DNA from 2 places in the Massilia sp. Dwa41.01b genome. Region 2 is predicted to be linked to the other one. Evidence: predicted binding sites of a transcription regulator. Region 2 holds the regulator's gene; the other holds the start of a gene.

Region 1 (10,906 bases), 2.6 Mb from region 2:
AGTGCGAGGGCGAGGGGAAGGCGTTTGATCATTGCTGGGTCTCCGTCGTTGTGGTTTTATCTTTTACTTAACAATTAAAAAATTGTTAAGTGATAAGAGTAGAACGTCGGAAACGCCTCGGTCTTGCTTCTTCGCGACAGCAGTTGCGCGATCACGCCAGAAGCGCAATCCCGGATGAGCATGCCCCGTCGAGGGCGCGGAGCGGTTCGTCGGCAGCGGCGCACCGGCTGGTCCGGGCACGCGCTTCCCCCGCCACGGCAAGGCAGATGCAAGGACAACCGACGATGGGAAGGACCGAACGAGGCGGGCACGACAAAGCCCGCGTACGGCGCCGGAGGGCGGATGAGGAATCAGGAGGGAACAGCAGGGCGAACGACAATGAAACAGCGCAACAGGAGGTGGACTCGTGCAACGCGGAGCGCGGCGCCGGAGGGCGCCGCGATGGACTCAATGGAAGGCGCGCAGGATCCGTGCTTCGCCGGTCAGGTCGGCGTAGCGCTCGTTGGCCAGCCGGGTCGCTTCCATCATGCGACACAGCTGGGCGTCCTCGAAGCGTTCGAGCTCTTCGTTGGCCGCGTTGAGCGCCATGGCCAGCTTGGCGCGCGCGTTCTGGTACAGGACGCTGGTGTATTGATCGGTGTTTTTCAGCAGCTCTTCCGCGTTTTCAATGACAAGGCGCAGATCGCCGATCAGCCTTTCCTGCGTTTGCGGGTTTTCGTCCGGAGTGTTCATCGCTCTCACCTTAAAGCCGGTTGATCACGTCTTAAAATTAAAACAAGGACTACCGGTCGCGTTTGTCTGCGCGCAAAGGTGCGCCGTAGAGGCCGGCAGTCCGCCTACTGCACCGAGATACGTACGTCGCCCACGGTCACGGTCTGGCCCGTGCGGATTTTCGCGGTCTTGCGCAGCTCCTGCTTGCCGTCGACCGACACCGCGCCGCTGGCCACCATGTTCTTGCCGGCGCCGCCGCTGTCGCACAAGCCCACCAGTTTCAACAGCTGGTTGAGTTCGACGAACTCGGATGTCAGTTCGAAAGTTGTCTTTTGCATACTATCCTCTGGAAAAATTGTAGGGCGCACAGTTGGGTTCGGTTTGCGCCCCCAACCCTCATTCCGGATCCGGCCGCGTCATGTCGATCGGAACGATCCACTGCTTGAACTGCTCTTCGTTGACATGGCCCGATTGCAGCGCCGCCTCGCGCAGCGTGATGCCGGTGTGCTGGGCGTGCTTGGCGATTTGCGCGGCGCGATCATACCCGATGTGCGGTGCCAGCGCGGTCACCAGCATCAGCGAGCGTTCCATCAATTCGCCGATGCGCGCGCGGTTCGGCTCGATGCCCTGCGCGCAGTGCTCGTCGAAGGAGCGCATGCCATCGGCCAGCAGGCGCGCGCTTTGCAGGAAGTTGTGGGCGATCATCGGCTTGAACACGTTCAGCTCGAAGTTGCCCTGGGAAGCGCCGATCGTCAGCGCGACGTCGTTGCCGAACACCTGGCAGCACAGCATCGTCATCGCTTCGCACTGGGTCGGATTGACCTTGCCCGGCATGATGGAACTGCCCGGTTCGTTCTCGGGGATGGTGATTTCGCCCAGGCCCGAGCGCGGGCCGGAGGCCATCCAGCGGATGTCGTTGGCGATTTTCATCAGGGCCGCGGCCAGGGTCTTGAAGGCGCCATGGCTGCTCACCAGGGCGTCGTGGCCGGCCAGCGCGGCAAACTTGTTCGGCGCGCTCTTGAACGCCAGGCCGGTGCGCGAGCCAAGCTCGGCGGCGATGCGCGCGGCGAATTCCGGATGCGCGTTCAGGCCGGTGCCGACCGCGGTGCCGCCGGCGGCCAGCGCCAGCAGGCCGGGCAGGGTGGACTTGATCGCGCTTTCCGCAAATTCCAGCTGGGCGACGTAGCCGGAAAATTCCTGGCCCAGCGTCAGCGGCGTTGCGTCCTGCAGGTGGGTGCGGCCGATCTTGACGATGTCGGCGAAGTCGCGCGACTTGACGAGCAAGGTGCCGCGCAGCCGGGCCAGCGCCGGCAACACTTCCTTCGTCACCGCGATCGCCGCCGCCACGTGCATGGCGGTAGGGAAGATGTCGTTCGAGGACTGCCCCATGTTGACATGGTCGTTCGGATGCAGCAGGCGTGCCTCGCCCCGCTCGCCGTTCAGCAGCTCGGAGCCGCGGTTGGCCAGCACCTCGTTCATGTTCATGTTGCTCTGGGTGCCGGAGCCGGTCTGCCAGACCGCGAGCGGGAATTCATCGGGATGGCGGCCGTCCAGCACCTCGTCGGCGGCGGCAATGATGGCGTCGGCCTTGTCGCGCGGGAGCTTGCCGAGCGAGCGGTTGACGGCGGCCGCGGCGCGCTTGACCTGGGCCAGTGCGGCAACCAGTTCCGGCGCCATCTTTTCGGTCGAAATGTGGAAGTGATGCAGGGAACGCTGGGTTTGCGCACCCCACAGGTGGCTGGCCGGTACCTCGATCGGGCCGAAGCTGTCTTTTTCTATCCGGTTTTCCATGGACTCGTCCTGTTATTTCGAAGCTGGAGCTAAAGAGTGTATCCGAACACCCGTTAATTACGCTTAGGCTACAAATTCACCCGATCCCATGGCGACCCGTCTTTCCCTACTGCTGTCGAGCTTGCTAGCAGCCTCCGTTTTCCCGGCCGCCGGCGCGCATGCGGCCGAACTGGGCGAGGCGAAAGTCGGGTCCCATATCGGCCAGCCGCTCGTCGCCGACGTCGAACTGACGATGATCGACGACGCCGCCAACCCGGTCCAGGTGCGCCTGGCTGACCCGAATGTGTACCGCGGCGCGAACATCGCCATGCCGGCGGTGCTGGGCAGCCTGAACATGTCTGTGATGCGCCGCGATGGCCGGCAGTTCCTGCATCTGACTTCGCTCAAGCCGGTGGAAGGCCGGCATCTGCACCTCTACCTCGACCTGGCCGACGGCAAGGAAAGACAGGTGCGCCTGGTGACCTTGTGGCTGACGCCCGATCCGAATCCGGTTCCGGTGCCAGCACCCGCGCCAGCCGCGCCGGTCGCCGCCGTCGTACCTGCTGCTACGCACGCGGCAGCGGCCGCTCCGGCGGGGCCTGCGCCTGCCGCGCGCAAGGCACCGCCGGTCCCATGCCGAACGCGCGCCGAAAAGGCACGCGCCGGCACCGGCAAACCCCGCTGCGTCCCCCGCGCTTGCGGCCAAACCCGCAACCTGCGCAGCGGCACCCGCCGCCGAGCACGTCAATGCCTGCGTCGCACTCGGCGAAAAGAACGCCGCCCTGCGACACGAGCTTGTGCGCCTCGAAGACAGGATGGACAAGCTGCAGCTGCTGGCCGGCCACGCGTCGGCGTCGGCGCCGGCAAAGGATGCCACGGCGGTCCCGGATGCGGACGTACAAGGCCCCGAGGCGCATGCTCCATCCAAACCGGCCGCCCCGCAGGCCGCGCCCCGCATCCACGCCAAACCGAAAAAGGCCCCGCCACCGGAAGCGGAGACGTCCTGGCTGCCGATCGCGGGCGCGGTAGCCGCGCTGCTGGCACTGGGCGGCCTGGTGGCCATGCTGGTGCGCCGCCGCCGTGCCGCGAGCGGCAAGATGGCGCAGCAACAGGAAGCTGACAGTCCGGAAAAGGGGGCCGGCGTCTCTGGCGCGGGCTCCGGCAAGCGCAATTTCGTGGCGACTGTGAAAGCGCGCTTGATGGCCTTGAGGCGACATAACCCGGCGCAGGACGCTGCGCAAACGGCGCCGGAAAGCGCTGCGCAACCGGCCGCGGAGGCGGTCGAATAGCCGCGCACGAATCGTCTACACAACTGCGAATTTTGCGCTATACTGAATTCGCTGGTTAACAAAACCACAAAAAAACGGCCCCAGGGTCCGGCGCAGCCACCACCGATAGCGTGGCGCGGGAACCGGTCTTTCGTCGCAAGACGCCTGGCTCCGGAAGCGGTCTGACTGCCAACAGCGGCAGCTGACGCCGGATGCAACCGGCAAAGAGGCGACCACCGGGATTACCTGGTGTTCGCTCTCCGAATTCAGTGGTCCGGGTTCCGGGCCGCGGCAAGAAGGCGCCCCTGAGGCGCCTTTTTGTTTGCCTCGCGATTTGTTTGCTTGAAGTTTTTGTGCGTGTAGAAATCGGACCCGTGCGGAGAGGGCGGCGCCTGTCCGGACGCGAGTTCGTCCACGCTCGCATGAACCGGCCGCCGGGACGAGGCCGCTGTTCGTCCGGCGCGGAAAACAAAAAAGCGCCCGCAGGCGCTTCGATGTCGGCCGATGCCGGCTTGGTGCGCCATACAAAACCTTCAGGACAAGGCGCGGCGTCGAAGACAGGTCGAGCGTACGGCAAGACGATGCAACGCTGGACTGGAGGTTTTGTCAGGCGCTCTTTAGTGCGGACGCATCGCCTGGTCCAGCTGTCCCATCCAGGGTTCGGTCACGTCGCGGATGGCGCGGTCGTTGGCCATGATCTGCTTGAGGAGGGCAATCTTGCTCAGGCGCTTGGCGCCGTCCAGCGCCGGGACGCCCGTCGCCGCGACGCTCGCCTGTGCAGCACATTCGCCCTGCAGCTGGTCGAAGCTGTTCCAGTCCCCCGTTTGCGCCGCCGTCGCCATCTTCCCGGTCAGGCCGGCGATGTTTTCATACATGGAGAGGACTTCGTTGGGGGTCATGTTAGCACCGCGACAATGTTATTCCGGTCGGATGACCGGTTGTCCTCCTTTTACGGCAGGGCTGTCGGGAACTTTAGGGTGTTCCTGAAAAAAAATCAAAATATTTTCCGACGCGCGGCGTGCCGGGGCAGCCGGCAGCGGCAGCACGAGCAATCGCCTGTCCATGCCGCATATTGCCGGGTTTATGCAGTCCAGCGCCCGATTCTGCGGCCTGTCGCATCAAGCCCCTGGCAGGTGCAGCCTTGACGTAGAGTGCGTGCTGGGTTGCTGCGCCGGACGCGGCGCCGACATACTAAGAGAGAGCACAAGATGAGAGACCACCAAGCTTCGAGCCTGGCCACGAACCGGGCCTGCGTCGCGGCCATCGCGCTGGCCTGGCGGCCGGCAGCGCGCAGGCGGAAGCGCCGTTTTCCTTCGAGTCCACCCCAGGCAAGCTGCCGAAGGACGTCATTCCACTGCTGTACGACGCCCACCTGGTGCCGGACATGGCCGCCGACACCTTCCGCGGCGAACAGACCGTCGAGATCGAGGTGCTGCGTCCCACGCGCAGCATCGTCCTGAATGCCGCCAACCTGGCGATCGAGCGCGCGACCCTCGCCAAACGCGGCATGGCCGAGCGCGCGCTCACGCCCATCCTCGACGCCGAACACGAAACCCTGCGCTTCGACCTCGATGCGCCGCTGGCGCCGGGACGCTACCGCCTGGCCTTGCGTTTCAGCGGCCAGATCAACCGCGAGGGCAGGGGACTGTTCCAGGTGCGCTACAAGGCGGGAGCGAGCGACAAGAAGCTGGTGGCGACCACGATGGAGCCATCCGACGCGCGGCGCATGCTGCCCACCTGGGACGAGCCGGCCTTCCGCGCGCGCTTCAAGCTGACCGTCGACGTGCCCGCCAGCTTCAAGGCCTACTCGAACACGCCAATCGAAAAACAGCAAAAGCTCGCCGGCGGCCTGCAGCGCATCAGCTTCGCGCCCACCCCGAAGATGCCGAGCTACCTGGTGGTGCTGGTGGCGGGCGAGATGGAACGCGTCACCACGCGCCAGGACGGCGTCGAGATCGGCGTCGTCACCACCGAAGGCAAGCGCGGTTCCACCGCTTTTGCATTGAACAGCACGCGCGACCTGCTGCGCTACTACAACAATTATTTTGGCGTGCCTTACCCGCTCGCCAAGCTGGACCAGATTGCCATCCCCGGCGGCTTCAATGGCGCGATGGAAAACTGGGGCGGCATCGTCTATAACGAGTCGACCCTGCTGTACGACCCGGACAGGAGCCCGGAGCAGGTCAAGAAACTCACTTTCGAGGTCAACGCCCATGAAGTCGCGCACCAGTGGTTCGGCAACCTGGTCACGATGGCCTGGTGGGACAACCTCTGGCTCAACGAAGGCTTTGCCTCCTGGATGGCGGCCAAGGCAACGGCCCACTTCCATCCCGAGTGGCGCCCCTACCTGGACGGCATCGTCGAACGCGAGAGCGTCCTGAACCTGGACGCGCGCAAGACCACCCACCCGATCCAGACCCGCATCGACAACGAGGAGCAGGCTGCCGGCGCCTTCGACGCCATTACCTACGTCAAGGGCCAGGGCTTCCTGCGCATGCTCGAAAGCTGGGTCGGCGAAGACGCCTTCCGCAAGGGCATCCGCGCCTACATGGCGAAGCACCAGTACTCGAATACCACCACGGCCGACCTGTGGGCGGCGATCGAACAGACCTCCGGCAAGCCGGTGTCGAAGCTCGCCGCCGACTGGACCACCCAGCCCGGCTACCCATTGATTTCGGTGAGCCAGCGCTGCGAGGACGGAAAGCGCCAGGTCACGCTGACGCAGGAACAGTTCCGCGTGGACGAACCTGCGCGCGAGGAAAGGCTGTGGAACGTGCCGCTGCAGGTCGGCACCATCAACGGGCGCGCCTGGTACACCCTGCTGGCGAACCGCAGCAGCACCATCACCCAGGGTACGTGCGAAGGTACGCTGGTGGTCGATCCGCAGAGCGTCGGCTTCTTCCGCATCCAGTACGACCGCGCCAGCTTCGACGCCCTGGCACGCGATGCGGCGCGCCTGCCCGACACCACCCGCCTGAAGCTGCTCACCGATACCTGGAGCCTGGTTGCGGCCGGGCGCATGCCGCTCGATGCCTACACGGCGCTGGTGGCGAAATACGGCGACGAGCCGCGCCTGGCTGTCTGGGATTCGATCCTGGTCAACCTCGGCACGCTCGATAACCTGGCGCGCGGCGAGCCGGAGCAGGCCCTGGTGCGGCGCTTCATCATCGACTTCGTGCGTCCGAAATTCGCCAGACTCGGCTGGGAAGACAAGCCTGGCGAATCGTTGGAAGAGCGCCAGTTGCGCGCGCAACTGGCGAGCGTACTGGCGCTGGCCGGCGACGAGCGCGCGATCAACGAAGCGCGCGCGCGCTTTGCCAGTTATCAGCGCGACCCGGCCTCGGTCAGCCCGGAAATGCTCGACTTCGTGTTCGGTACCGTCGGCCGCTATGCCGACGCCGCCACCTACAAGGCGCTGGGCGAGCGTGTCGCCGCGGCCGGGACCGATGAAGAGCGCCACCGCGCGGGACGCGCCATGACGGGCGCGCTCGACCCGCAACTGGCCGAGGCCACGCTGCGCATGGCGCTCTCGCCCCAGGTGCCGGCGAACCTGGCATCGATGATCGTCGCCGGGGTAGGACGCCAGCACCGGACCTGGCCTGGCGCTTCGCCACCGCCAACCGCGACGCGCTGTTGCAGAGCACCGATGCGGTCGGGCGCAACCGCGCGCTGGCGGGCGTGGTCGCGGCATCGAACGATGCGCGCCATGCGGATATGATGGAACAATATGTTGGCAAGCATTTTGGCCCGGACGCGCTGGTCGAAGCCCAGCGGGTCGGCAACGGCATCCGCGTGCGCGCGGCCCAGAAGGCGCGCCTGCTGCCCCAGCTGCGCGCCGCCCTGCAGACGCCACCACACTCACCGCAATCACATTAAATAGCGAGAAGAGGAAGACATGAAGACAAGCCCGACACCCATGAAGCGCGCCCTCGTCCTGGCGCTGTGCGCCGCCACGCTGGCACCGATGCTGGCCGCCGCGCAGTCCACGGCAAGCACGGCCAAAGCCCCTGAAAAACAGCTTGAAAAGCAGGCTGAAAAACAGGGCGACAAGCCGGCGAACATGACCGTGCTGCCTGGCGACGACTTCTTCGCCTATGCCAACGGGGACTGGCTGGCCAGGACCGAGATCCCGGCCGACCGCGGCTCCTGGAGCGCCATGGGCGCGCTCGCCGAAGAGACCAACACCCGCATCGCCAAACTGATCGAGGAGCTGGGCGCGGCCAAGGCGACAAGCGGCGAGGCGCGCAAGGTGGCCGACTTCTACGCCGCCTACATGGACGAAGCCGGCATCGAAAAGCGCGGCCTGGCGCCGATCCAGCCGATGCTCAAGGGGATCGCAGCGATCAAGGACAAGGCGGCGCTGGTGCGCGCGCTCGGCGCCTCGGTACGGGCCGACGTCGATCCGCTCAACGCCACCGACTTCTACACCGAAAACCTGTTCGGCCTGTGGGTGGCCGGCGGCCTGACCGACCCGTCGCGCAACCTGCCTTACCTGCTGCAGGGCGGCCTGGGCCTGCCCGACCGCGCCTACTACCTCGAGAACAATGCGCGCATGGCCGAGCTGCGCACCAGGTACCAGCAACACATCGCCGCGATGATGAAGCTGGCCGGCTTCGACAAGCCCGAGGAACGCGCCGCGCGCGTGTTCGAACTCGAGCTGGCGCTGGCCCAAACCCATGCCACGCGCGAGGAATCGGCCGACATCCAGAAGTCGAACAATGTCTGGAGCGCGAAGGACTTCGCCGCGCGCGCGCCGGGCATCGACTGGGCTGCCTTCTTCAAGGCTGCCGGCCTGCAGGGCCAGGAACGCTTCCAGGTCTACCACCCGAGCGCCGTCATCGGCGCGGCCAAATTGCTGGCCAGGGCCGATGTCGCCACCTGGCGCGATTACCTGGCCTTCCACCAGATCAACCAGTACGCCAGCCTGCTGCCGAAGGCTTTTGCCGACCAGCGTTTCGAATTCAACGGCAAGGCGCTCACCGGCACGCCGCAGCAGTCGGCACGCTGGAAGCGCGCGCTGGCCGCGACCAACGAGGCGATGGATGAAGCCGTCGGCAAGATCTACGTGGGGCGCTATTTCCCGGCCGAGAACAAGGCAAAAGTGCAGGCGATGGTCGCCAACATCATCGACGCATTCAGCCGCCGCATCGACAAGCTCGACTGGATGGCGCCGGCCACCCGCGCCCAGGCCCAGGCCAAGGTCAAGTCGCTGTATGTCGGCATCGGCTATCCGGAGCGCTGGAAGTCCTATGACGGCTTGCAGGTCGCCGCCGGCGACGCCTTCGGCAACGCCGTGCGTGCCGAGGAGTACCGCTATAAACAGGAACTGGCGAAACTCGGCAAGAAGCCCGAGCGCACCGACTGGGCCATGCCGCCGCAACTGGTCAATGCCGTCAACCTGCCGCTGCAGAATGCGCTGAACTTCCCGGCCGCCATCCTGCAGCCGCCGTTCTTCGATCCGAATGCCTCGGACGCGGCCAACTATGGCGCCATCGGCTCCATCATCGGCCACGAAATCAGCCACAGCTTCGACGACCAGGGCGCCCAGTTCGATGCCCAGGGCCGCCTGCGCGACTGGTGGACGAAGGAAGACCTGGCGCACTTCAAGACCGCGTCGAACAAGCTCGTCGCCCAGTACGGCAGCTATAAACCCTTCCCGGACCTGGCGGTGAACGGCCAGCTGACGCTGTCGGAAAACCTGGCCGACCTGGCGGGCCTGGCGGCCGCCTACGACGCCTTCAAGACCACGCCGGCCGGCAAGGTGGCGGCTGCCGATCGCCAGTTCTTCACGGGCTTCGCCCGGGCTGGCGCAGCAAGATGCGCGAAGCCTCGCTGCGCCGCGCCGTGCTGACCGACGGCCACGCACCGGCCCAGTACCGCACCTATATCGTGCGCAACCTGGATCCGTGGTACCAGGCCTTCGATGTCAAGCCGGGCCAGTCGCTCTACCTGCCGCCGCAGGAACGCGTGCGGATCTGGTAAGCGATGGACAACCTGGACGAGATCGCGCGGCGGACGCTGGCGCACTACGAGCAGAGTGCGCGGCAGTTCTTTGCCGGTACCATCGACCACGATGTCAGCCAGAACGTGGCGGCGCTGCTCGATGCCATCGAGGCGCCGGCGCCGTACACCCTGCTCGACCTGGGCTGCGGGCCCGGGCGCGACCTGAAGACCTTCAGTGCGCTCGGGCACCGCGCGATCGGGCTCGACGGCGCGCATGAGTTCGTCGAGATGGCACGCGGGCACAGCGGTTGCGAGGTCTGGCACCGGGATTTCCTGCACCTGGCGCTGCCCCGGGCATGTTCGACGGTATTTATGCAAACGCGTCCCTGTTCCACGTGCCGAGCGCGGCGCTGCCCGGCGTGCTGGCGGCGCTGCACGCCAGCCTGAAGCCGGGCGGCGTGCTGTTCAGCTCGAACCCGCGTGGCCACAACGAGGAGGGCTGGAATGGGCCGCGCTACGGCAGCTATTACGATTACCCGACCTGGGAGCGCTACCTGGTGGTGGCCGGTTTCGTGCCGCTGCACCATTACTACCGGCCGCCAGGCTTGCCGCGCGCGCAGCAGCCCTGGCTGGCCAGTGTCTGGCGCAAACCTATTGTTAATCAGCGAACAGAATTGCCCGGCGATCAGGCATAAGCTGGAAGCTCGATTTCAACCGAAGAGGTGATGGCATGAACGACGACCAAATCAAGGGCAAGGCCAAGGACATCGGCGGCAAGATCCAGGAAAAAGTCGGCGAAGTCACCGGCAGCCGCCAGCAGCAGGGTGAGGGATTGTCGAACCAGGCCGAAGGCAAGGTGCAGGAAAAAGTGGGCGACGTGAAGGATATCTTCAAGGGAAACAACTGATCCTGATGCCTGCAGGAACGAAAAGCCGCGATTCGTCGCGGCTTTTTCTTTGTCCGCCATTGCTCGCCAGCCATGCGCTGGCCGGCAATATTGCCAGCCTCGCCATGAAGGTACGCAAAGCGACAACAGATGGCGCCATCGCGGCGCCAGCAGATTGACTTTGGGAAGGCCGTCCTGGGGTGTCGTGCGAGCTCGGTCGCAGCTTCATTCCCGCCGCCGGGGCGGACTACGGGGCCCGCTTCGGGTGGAAGGGGAAAGGATGCGTGGCGAACATCAGCGAGATCGGCGTCGAAGACGAACAGGTGCG
Region 2 (10,906 bases):
GCGGACGCCGAACTGGCCGACTGAGAACCGATTAGCGGGAACCCGGTCCGATGTTCCCTATCCATCGCGCAGGCCGAAGCGCCTATTTCGCCGACACGATCGTGTCGATCATTTGCTGGGAATAGGCGGCGCCCGTTGCTTCGGCAGCCTCCATCATGGCGCGCCATAGCGGGACGATGCCGACGCCCAGCTTGTCGAAGCGCATCAGGCCGCAGGCATAGATGCCGTCATAGGTATCGACCGCGCCACCGAGTTGTTCGCAGGTTGCGGCCTGCTTCGCGCGGTAGGCTTTCACCCCTTCCTCGCTGAACAGGCCCGTCCGCGCCAGGGCGTCGAGTGCCATGGCCTCCGCGCCACCCTCGTGGATCCACGGCCCCTGGTCGTCGCCCACGCCGCCGCGGGACACCGCCATTTGCCAGATGTGCGCCATCTCGTGCGCGACGGTTTTGATTGCGGCCTCACGCAATTTCGGATGGTCGAGCTGCACTTGCTTGCCTTCGAGCAGATAAGAAATCTGGCCCGCGCCCATGATGGCGCCCCCTTTCATCGAAAAACCCGGCGATTCCAGATTGCCAACCGACACCATGATCAGCAACTCATCCTTCAGCGCGCGCCCATAGGCCTTCTCGTAGTACCCGGACGTTTTGGCGCCGACATCCAGGATGGTTTCGCGCAGCCACAGTGGAGTTCGGGGATCCATGAGCACTTTCGCCCCACCGGCAGGGACAGCCTGCGCCGGTCCAAAGTAGGCATAGCCGCGCGTACCACCCGATTGAAGCCGGTTGGCTGGCGGTGCGATCACGTTTTCCCGGGCCAGGCCAGACAAATGGAAGTCTGTGCGCATGGAGACCGTCTTGTTGCCTTGTTCGACGTCGCCCTGCAGGTGGCCGAGATAGACCGAGGTCCCGCCATCACTGAAACGGTTGAACGAGACATATTCCTTCGGCGACCAGCCGTCGAAAGTCCTGATTTCCACGCTCGCCGCCTTGAAGGGCTTGCCCTTCGACGCAATGACATCGAAGTCCTGTCCGGATGTCATGGCCATGCCCGACGTGAGCACTTTCCACTCCTGCTTGCGGAACGCGCCGATGGAATGCAGCCTGACCGCCGTCACAGGGTGCGCGAAACGGTAATCCACGCGCCACAGGTCTTGCGACACGTGGCGCACGTCCACTGCTACGGCCAGACTGGGCTGCTCCTGCGCATGCACTTGTGGAACAGCGGATACCAGCAGGAAGGCGGTGCACAAGCCAGTGAATCGATGCATCGGGAGCTCCGTCAATGATCAGGAAGGGACCCATCTTACTTGCTAAAGTGCAAATAGTGCTGTTTGCCTTATGAAAATAGCCAACCTGAGGTGTGCATGCGAACGGGCATGCTTTGGTGACCTCGTCATTGGCCGGTCCTGGTAACACTCCAACAACAAGAACAGAGGCGTCAAGCGAAGAAGCACCTGCCGCGCCCCGTGGCCGTGTTGGATCTTCTCACCATGGCTACGTGCTAGCGTGCTTAATAAAACAAACCTGATTGCATTGCAACTGTTGGCCTTGCAGGGTACGGCCTTCGTCGCCGCGCCTTGCTGAAGGGTTGGTGAAGCCCTCCGTCTCCGGGACGTCGCGGTGCAACAAGTGCAATGCAATGTCCCCTTCGTTTTGAATTGACACCCCTTTTCCTCCCTGTTTCCCCTATAGCTCCAGGGCAACAGCAGCGATAATTCCATCCTGCAAGCACTGGCGCGGGCATAGGCGAACAAGGGGAGCGAACGATGGCGGGAGACAGCGACGCGGAAAAGACAGAAGACGCGTCCCCCAAGAGAATACAAAAGGCGCGCGAGGAAGGCGACATTCCGCGTTCGCGCGAGCTTGCCACCTTCGCCGTCCTGATGACCGCCGGCGCCGGGCTGTGGATGACCGGCGGCAGCCTGGTCGGCCGCCTGTCGACCGTCCTCCAGTCGGGCCTCACCCTCGACCGCGAACAGATCTACAACCCTAACGTCCTCATCGAGCGCATCACCGCCGATATCGGCAGCGTGCTACTGGCCTGCCTGCCGCTGGCGTTCGCCATCATGCTCGTCGCGCTGGCCGCGCCCCTGATGATCGGCGGCTTCAATTTCAGCACCAAGGCCTTCATGCCGAACTTCATGAAGCTGAACCCCATCAGCGGCCTTGGCAACCTGGTCTCCACCAATTCCCTGATCGAACTCCTGAAAGCCGTCGCCAAGACCCTGCTGGTCGGCGCGGTGGCCTGGGTCGTGATCATGGGCCAGAAGGAAGCCGTGCTGGGCCTGGCCGTCGAGCCCGTTGGTTCCGGCACCGGCCACCTGGCCAGCCTGATCGCGCGTGCCTTCCTCATCATCGTCGGTTCGCTGGGCGTGATCGCCCTGATCGACGCGCCTTACCAGGTTTGGCACTACAACAACAAGCTGAAGATGACGCGCCAGGAAATGATCCAGGAATCGAAGGAATCGGACGGCAATCCTCAGATTAAGGGCAAGATTCGCCAGATGCAGCGGCAAATGGCACGCAACCGCATGATGCAGAATGTGCCTACTGCTGACGTCGTGGTGACCAACCCGACCCACTATGCGGTGGCGCTGAAGTACACGGACGGACAGGGCGGTGCGCCGCGCGTCGTGGCCAAGGGTGTCGACGAAGTGGCGGCCAAGATCCGCGAACTGGCCAAGGAGAACAAGGTCGCCATGCTCGAAGCCCCGGCACTGGCCCGTGCGCTCTACAAGCACACCGAGATCGACGACGAAATCCCCGAGAAGTTGTACTCGGCCGTGGCGGAAGTGCTGGCGTATGTGTTCCAGCTGCGTAACTACAGCAAGGGCGCCGGACAGTATCCTGATCGTCCGACCAAGCTGCCTGTGCCGCCGGAGATGGACCCGCTGAACCCTGCATCCCAGGTCAAGCCTGCTGCACGACCTGATAACGAATAACGGAGCTGTTGCATGAATAGTTTGAGACTGCCAGGCTGGGTGGGAGCGATCGGTGCCAGGGGCAATGCCATGGCGGCGCCGATCCTGATCATCCTGCTGCTGGCGATGATGATCCTGCCGCTGCCGGCCTTCGTCCTCGACCTGTTTTTCAGCTTCAACATCGCGCTGTCGGTGATCGTGCTGCTGACCGCGCTGTACACGGTCAAGCCGCTCGACTTCATGGCCTTCCCGGCGATCCTGCTGGTGTCGACCATGCTGCGCCTGTCGCTCAACGTCGCGTCGACCCGTATCGTCCTGACCGAAGGCCACACTGGCGGCGCCGCGGCCGGTAAAGTCATCGAAGCCTTCGGCCACTTCCTGATCGGCGGCAACTACACGGTCGGTATCGTCGTGTTCGTCATTTTGACCATCATCAACTTCACCGTCGTCACCAAGGGTGCGGGCCGTATCGCCGAGGTCGGCGCACGTTTCGCCCTGGACGCGATGCCTGGTAAACAGATGGCGATCGATGCCGACCTGAACGCCGGCATGATCACCGAACCGGAAGCGCGCAAGCGCCGTTCGGAAGTCGGCCAGGAAGCCGAATTCTATGGCGCCATGGACGGTGCCTCGAAATACGTCAAGGGTGACGCCGTTGCCGGCATCATGGTTACCCTGATCAATGTCATCGGCGGCCTGATCGTCGGCGTGGTCCAGCACGACATGGCCGTCGGCGAAGCCGCCAAGACCTATACGCTGCTGGCCATCGGTGATGGCCTGGTGGCGCAGATCCCTTCGCTGATCATCTCGATCGCTGCCGGTATGGTGGTGTCGCGCGTGGCCAACGACCAGGACATCGGCGGCCAGATGGTCGGCCAACTGTTCGCCAAGCCCGAAGTGCTGTACATCACGGGCGCGATCATCGCCGGCATGGGCCTGATCCCCGGCATGCCGAACCTCGTCTTCCTGCTGCTGGGCGGCACCCTGGGCGGCTCCGGCTACCTGCTGGCCAAGCGTGCCAGGAATGCGCCGCAGCGCGAAGCCGAAGCGGCCGCCAGCGACGCCGCGGCCGGCGCCCAGCAAGCCGCGTCCGCCGAGACGGAAGAGGCGACCTGGCAGGACATCATGCCGGTCGATACGCTTGGCCTGGAAGTGGGCTACCGCCTGATCCCGCTGGTCGACAAGGGGCAGGGCGGCGAGCTGCTCAAGCGTATCAAGGGCATCCGCAAGAAGTTCGCCCAGGAAGTCGGCTTCCTGGCGCCGCCAGTGCACATCCGCGACAACCTGGAATTGAAGCCGTCGAGCTACCGCATCACCCTCAAGGGCGTGGAAGTGGGCACCGGCGAAGCGCTGAACGGGCAGTTCCTGGCAATCAACCCCGGCATGGCCAGCGGCACGCTGCCGGGCCAGGCAACGACCGACCCGGCCTTTGGCCTGCCGGCCGTGTGGATCGACGCCGGCCTGCGCGACGAAGCGCAGAACCTGGGCTATACCGTGGTCGACGCCGGCACCGTGGTGGCAACCCACCTGAACCACCTGATCACGACCCATGCGTCCGAACTGCTGGGCCGCCTGGAAGTCCAGGCACTGCTGGATCACCTCGGAAAGGAAACGCCGAAGCTGGTCGAAGACCTGGTGCCGAAAGTCGTGTCGCTGGCGACCTTGCAGAAAGTGCTGCAGAACCTGCTGCTGGAAGGCGTGCACATCCGCGACATGCGCACCATCATCGAGACGCTGTCGGAACACGCCGGCGTGCAGGATCCGACCGATTTGACGGCGCTGGTGCGCGTGGCGCTGGGCCGGGCGATCGTGCAGCAGCTGTTCCCGGGCACCAACGAACTGAGCGTGATGACCCTGGACAACCGCCTCGAGCGTTTGCTGATGCAGGCGCTTGGCGCCGGCGGCGACGGTACCGGCATCGAGCCCGGCCTTGCCGACACCATCGCCCAGCAGGCGCACAACGCCGCGCAGCAGCAGGAAGCCATGGGCCACACCCCGGTGCTGCTGGTCCCGGCTCCGCTGCGCGTGCTGCTGTCGCGTTTCCTGCGCCGCGCGCTGCCGCAGCTGAAGGTCTTGTCGCATTCGGAGATCCCGGAGAGCAAGACGATTCGGGTGACCAGCCTGGTGGGCGTGCAATAAGGTAGGGTAGGCGGGTCGTCACCAAGCCCCAGGCTTGGATGACCCTACGCGTTCAACGAACGGTCGAGAAACCCGGTGTGCGCAGGAGCGTTGACCGCCGGTGGTTTGCAAGGTTTGCCGAGCCCGTCGGCGCGCCGTTATCGGACCGCACCGTCCGCGTGGGCACAGGTGCCCACCCTACGGGAAGTACCCGAGTTCGCAAGCTCCACCCCGTAGCGCATCCGTAGGGGCGGGGCCGCCGAGGCACCCTGTGCCCACGCGGTTACAGCAGGAGATACCCGAGTTCGCAAGCTCCACCCCGTAGCGCATCCGTAGGGTGGACGGGGCCGCCGAGGCACCCTGTGCCCACGCGGTTACAGCAGGAGATACCTGGGTTCGCAAGCTCCATTCCGTAGCGCATCCGTAGGGTGGGCGGGGCGGCCGAGGCACCCTGTTCCCACGCGGTTACAGCAGGAGATACCCGGGTTCGCAAGCTCCACCCCGTAGCGCATCCGTAGGGTGGGCGCCCCGAGCCCACGCGGTAACGCGACCGCAAGCCATACCACTCCACCATCAAATTCGAATTAACCCACTTTCCCCATCCTTTTCCGCTGATGGTTGCTTCACAGCATCGTCAATAATCTAGCCATAGACCGGAGACTTCCGTCCCGGCATGAATAGATCAAGCAGTTCGGAGAATAAGATGAATGTGAAGAAATTTACAGCGGCAACCTCCCGTGAAGCCTTGCGCAAGGTGCGCGATGCGCTCGGGCCCGATGCCGTCATCCTCTCGAACCGTCCGGTCGATGGCGTCGTCGAAATCCTCGCACTCGACAACGACGACGTCGCCTCGCTGGCCGCGCCAGCCGCCGGTTCGCCGATGGCCCAGCCGGCACCGCGCCTGGACCACCTGAATCCCTTCGACGACGCCGAGCCGGCTTTTGTGAACCGCCGCAGCGCCGCGCCCGCAGCGCCGGCCCCCGAACACGTCTACGCCACCCGCCGCGCACCGGCGATGGAGCCGGAATTCGAAGCCGCCTTCGCCGCGCCGCGCCGCGCCGCCGCTCCTGCGCCAGCCCCGGCCGCTGCACCCGCTTTTGATATGAGCGCGATGACGCAGATGATGCAGGCCGCGATTGCCCAGGCCCAGGAATCGGCTGCGCAAGAGATGAGCGGCATGATGAGCGAACTGCGCGCCATGCGCGGCATGATGGAAACCCAGCTGGCCGAACTGTCCTGGGGCGGTACCCAGCAGCGCGAACCGCACAAGGCGGCCGTGCTCCGCGAAATGCTGGGCGCCGGTTTCTCGGCCTCGCTGTCGCGCTACCTGATCGACAAGATGCCTGCCAACAAGGACGCGGCCGAAGCCATGCGCTGGATCAAGACTGTGCTGGCGCGTAACCTGACCACCATGGCCGACGAAGACAGCCTGCTGGAAAAGGGCGGCGTGTTCGCCCTGGTCGGCCCGACCGGCGTCGGCAAGACCACCACCACCGCGAAACTGGCCGCGCGCTGCGTCATGCGCCACGGTGCGGAAAAGCTGGCCCTGATCACCACCGATGCCTACCGTATCGGCGGCCACGAGCAGCTGCGCATCTATGGCAAGATCCTGGGCGTGATGGTGCACTCGGTGAAGGACGAAGCCGACCTGCGCATCGCCCTGAAAGAACTGAAGAACAAGCACACCGTGCTCATCGACACCATCGGCATGTCGCAGCGCGACCAGATGGTGACGGAACAGGTGGCCATGCTGAACGGCGCCGGCGCGGACGTGAAACGCCTGCTGTGCCTGAACGCGACGGCCACCAACGAAACCCTGGCCGAAGTCGTGCGCGCCTACCAGGGCAGCGGCCTGCACGGCTGCATCATGACCAAGCTCGACGAAGCCGCCTCGATCGGCAACGTGCTCGACGTGATGATCCGCCAGAAGCTGAACCTGCACTACATCTCGAACGGCCAGCGCGTGCCGGAAGACCTGCACCTGGCCGACCGCGCCATGCTGGTCGACCGCGCCTTCCGCGGCCGCCGCGATGCCGCATCCCAGTTCGAGGACGCCGACCTGCCGCTGATGATGGCCCGTGCCGGCAAAGCCGACGACAGCCTGCGCGAGGTGCGTTTTGTCTAGTTTCGACTTTGACCAGGCCGAGGGCCTGCGCCGGATGCTGGCCGGCGCCCAGCCGCGCGTCGTGACCTTCCTGTCCGCCACCCCGGGCGACGACAAGAGCGCCATGCTGGTGAACCTGGGCGCCTCGCTGTTTCAATCCGGCAACGACGTGCTGATCGTCGACGCCTGCCTGCGCAACCACAGCGTCGCCTATCGCCTGGAGATGGAACGCCATGCCGACCTGATGCAGGTGGCACGCCAGGAATGCGCGCTCGACCAGGTGGTGCAGCATGCGCCGCAAGGCTTCGCGCTGGCGCTGCTGGCCCGCGACGGCCGCCTGCCGCAGGATGCGGTCGAGGCGCGCCGCCTGGCCAAGGCCTTCGATGTGCTGGTCAAGCGCCAGGGCGGCATCGTCATCGTCGATGGCGAACTGAACCGCGATGGCAGCCTGGCCTTGCCGGCGCTGGCGGACTCGGAAATCGTGATCCAGGTCTCCACCAACGCCACCTCGATCACCAACGCCTATGGCCTGATCAAGCGCCTGGCGCAGGAGCTGGGACGCCGCCGTTTCGGCATCCTTGTCACCGGGGCAACGGAGGCGGAGGCCCGTGTTGTTTACGATAATATGGCGTCAGCGGCAAGTCGTTACCTTGCAGTAACGTTGAGTTCCATGGGCTCGGTCCCGGCAGACGAATACCTGCACCGCGCCGCGCGTCTCGGCCGTGCCGTGGTCGATGCGTTTCCGCTGGCCGGTGCCTCGGTGGCTTTCCGCCAACTCGCCGGGCGTTTCAGCGGTGTGCGTCAGACCCGCGGCGCGCACTTCGGTTCTTAAGAAAAAAGCACAAGCATGTATACCGTCAAAGGGAAAGCGGACAAGAACCACCTGCTCACCGAGCACGCCCCGCTGGTCAAGCGCCTCGCGCACCAGATGAAGGCGAAATTGCCGCCATCGGTGGAGGTGGACGACCTGATCCAGGCCGGCATGATGGGCCTGCTCGACGCCATCAACCGCTACGAAGACAACCACGGCGCCCAATTCGAAACCTATGCAGTGCTGCGCATCCGCGGCGCCATGGTCGACGAGTTGCGCAGCAACGACTGGATGCCGCGCAGTACCCGTCAGACCATGAAGAAAGTGGAATCCGCCATGACCGCACTGCAGCAGAAGCTGGGCCGCGCGCCCTCCGAGACCGAAGTCGCCAAATCGCTCGACGTGTCCCTGGCCGATTACCAGGAAATGCTGTTCGAAGGCGGCGGCCACCAGCTGGTCTATTACGAGGACTTCCACGACGAGGATGGCAACGATTCCTTCCTCGACCGGTATGCGGTCGACGACGACGACCCGCTGCGCGCGCTGCTCGACACCGACTTCCGCCAGGCCGTGATCGGCGCCATCGACGGCTTGCCGCCGCGCGAGAAAATCCTCATGGGCCTGTACTACGAGGAAGAGCTGAACCTGAAGGAAATCGGCGCCGTCCTTGGCGTGTCGGAATCGCGCGTGTCGCAGCTCCACACGCAAGCCGTGGCGCGCCTGCGTGCCTCGCTCAAGGAAAAGCTGTGGACTTCGCCAGCCTGATCGGCCTGGCGCTGGCGATTATCGGCCTTGTTGTCGGGCACACGCTCGACGGCGGCCGCTTCGCCTCGCTCATTCAACCGGCAGCCTTCGCCATCGTCGTCGTCGGTACGTTCGGGGCGGTGCTCCTGCAGTCCGAGGCGCGTACTTTCCGCCGCGGCATGCAGATGCTGCGCTGGGTCTTCTTCCCGCCGAAGGACAAGCGCCAGCCGCTCTCGCGCGAGATCGCGCTGTGGAGCCACACGGCACGGCGCGACGGCCTGCTCGCGCTCGAGCAGTACATGGGCGGCAAGGAGCCCTTCATCCAGAAGGGCCTGCGCCTGGTCGTCGACGGCGTCCACCCGGACAAGCTGCGCGGCCTGCTCGAGACCGAGGTCAGCGCCTTCGAGGCGGCCGAACGCCGCGCCGCGCGCATCTGGGAATCCGCTGCCGGCTACGCGCCGACCATCGGCATCCTGGGCGCCGTGCTGGGCCTCATCCACGTGATGGAAAACCTGTCCGACCCCTCGCGCCTGGGTTCCGGCATCGCGGTCGCTTTCGTCTCGACGGTGTATGGCGTGGGCCTTGCGAACCTGTTCTTCCTGCCGGTGGCCAACAAATTGAAAGCCCTGGTGGCGGACCGCGTCGCCCAGTACGACATCCTGCTGGAAGTCTTCCACGACCTGGCCAGCGGCAACCATGCGCGCGTGGTCGAGGAACGCATGGCCAGCCTCCTGGTGACGCACTGACATGGCGCGCAAACGCGTCGAGGAAGAGGCGGAAAACCACGACCGCTGGCTGATTTCGTACGCCGACTTCATCACGCTGCTGTTCGCCTTCTTTGTCGTGATGTACGCGATTTCCGTGGTCAACGTCGGAAAATACCGGGTGCTGTCGGACGCGCTTGGCGATGCCTTCGGCGGCAAGCCGACGACGCCGCAGGCCAGCAGCACCATCGAACAGCTGCCCCTGACGCAGCTGATCGCACGCAAGCGGCTGGAGGCCATGCGCCGCGAGCAGGAGCGCCTGAACACGCTCGCGCGCCAGTTGAATGCCTCGCTTGCGCCGCTGGTGAAAGACGGCAAGGTGCGCGTGACGCAGACCGCGCGCGGCGTCAAGGTCGACATCAATGCCAGCGTGCTCTTCGCCGAAGGGCAGGCGGTGCTGGGCAAGGATGCGCGTGCCACCCTCGGCACGGTGGCGGGCCTGCTGCAGCTTGACACCCATGCGATCCAGGTCGAAGGCCATACCGACGACCGGCCGATCGCCAATTCCGCGTTTCCGTCGAACTGGGAGTTATCGAGCGTGCGCGCCAGCAGCGTGGTGCGCCTGTTCATCGAAGGCGGCATCGATCCGTCGCGGCTGACCGCCGTCGGCCATGGCGCCAACCTACCGGTGGCGCCGAACACGGATGAAGCGGGCAGGGCACGCAACCGGCGCGTGGCGGTGACGATCCTGGCGGCCACGCCGCAAGAGGGCGGGTGAACGAATATTTCACGAAAGCCGCATTCGTGAAATATTCTGTATATCATGCTTTGTACCGCGTGGAGTCAGGAGCCTTGCCGGCCGCCTCCACCCTACGTTGGTGGTTTTCGTAGGGTGGAGTCCTGACTCCACGCGGTCCACCCACCGATCATCCGTGGATTCCGCAGCACCGCCACCCTTGGCTTTTGCGCCCCGTGCCCGCACAATGCTAAGCACAACCATACGGAGTCGAACATGCAACGCAGACCCTTCCTGCTGGCCGCCGTTGCGGCAGCCAGCTTTATTACCGCCTGTGCCAGTACGGCTGGAGAACCGACCGTGGACGTGAAACACAGTATCGATATCGCTACCCCGCCCGGCAAGGTGCTGGTCAACCTGACGATCACCAACCAGGGCAAGGCCACGGTCTGGATTCCGCGCGAGATTGCGCTGGAAAAGGAACTGACGGGCCGCCGCTTCGACGTGCGTGACTTCGGCAACCGGCCAATCGACTATACCGGCAAGATGGTCAAGCGCGCGGCACTCACGGCCGCCGACTACGAGCCTCTGGCACCGGGCAAGGTCCTGAAGAACACCATCGACATCACCCGCACCTACGCCTTCCAGAGCGGGCGTCACAGCTACAACATCGGCTATGCCGGCCCCGTGCTGGTCGATCCGAAGCGCCTGGATGCGCTGACGGAGTTCCCGGCCAAGCCGGTCTCCTTCGTCCATACCGGGCAATAAG

Evidence for each region. Region 2 encodes FliA, which starts transcription of late flagellar genes. Its sites were predicted from a motif close to CTAAAGTTTNNNNNNNNNNNGCCGNTA; they were not measured.
Region 1: a site for FliA is predicted at 4,699-4,725, ahead of G4G28_RS07335 (flagellar protein FliT). Genes of this name have one in related genera too.

The regions. Positions count from the first base shown of each region.
Region 1 covers NZ_CP050454.1:1,605,727-1,616,632, forward strand. The annotation lists gene G4G28_RS07305 (hypothetical protein) at 1-32, opposite strand, end outside; gene G4G28_RS07310 (DUF883 domain-containing protein) at 448-732, opposite strand; gene G4G28_RS07315 (RNA-binding S4 domain-containing protein) at 837-1,049, opposite strand; gene fumC (class II fumarate hydratase) at 1,108-2,502, opposite strand; gene G4G28_RS07325 (hypothetical protein) at 2,627-2,908, opposite strand; gene G4G28_RS07330 (hypothetical protein) at 3,279-3,770, shown strand; gene G4G28_RS07335 (flagellar protein FliT) at 4,367-4,648, opposite strand; gene G4G28_RS07340 (M1 family metallopeptidase) at 5,134-7,467, shown strand; gene G4G28_RS07345 (hypothetical protein) at 7,467-7,625, shown strand; gene G4G28_RS07350 (M13 family metallopeptidase) at 7,645-9,600, shown strand; gene G4G28_RS27425 (M13-type metalloendopeptidase) at 9,567-9,731, shown strand; partial or broken gene G4G28_RS07355 (class I SAM-dependent methyltransferase) at 9,735-10,387, shown strand; gene G4G28_RS07360 (CsbD family protein) at 10,423-10,599, shown strand.
Region 2 covers NZ_CP050454.1:4,184,705-4,195,610, reverse strand. The annotation lists gene rfbC (dTDP-4-dehydrorhamnose 3,5-epimerase) at 1-24, shown strand, start outside; gene G4G28_RS19325 (hypothetical protein) at 83-1,267, opposite strand; gene flhB (flagellar biosynthesis protein FlhB) at 1,766-2,941, shown strand; gene flhA (flagellar biosynthesis protein FlhA) at 2,954-5,059, shown strand; gene flhF (flagellar biosynthesis protein FlhF) at 5,742-7,163, shown strand; gene G4G28_RS19305 (antiactivator of flagellar biosynthesis FleN protein) at 7,156-7,974, shown strand; gene G4G28_RS19300 (RNA polymerase sigma factor FliA) at 7,990-8,718, shown strand; gene G4G28_RS19295 (flagellar motor protein) at 8,700-9,443, shown strand; gene motD (flagellar motor protein MotD) at 9,445-10,179, shown strand; gene G4G28_RS19285 (hypothetical protein) at 10,414-10,905, shown strand.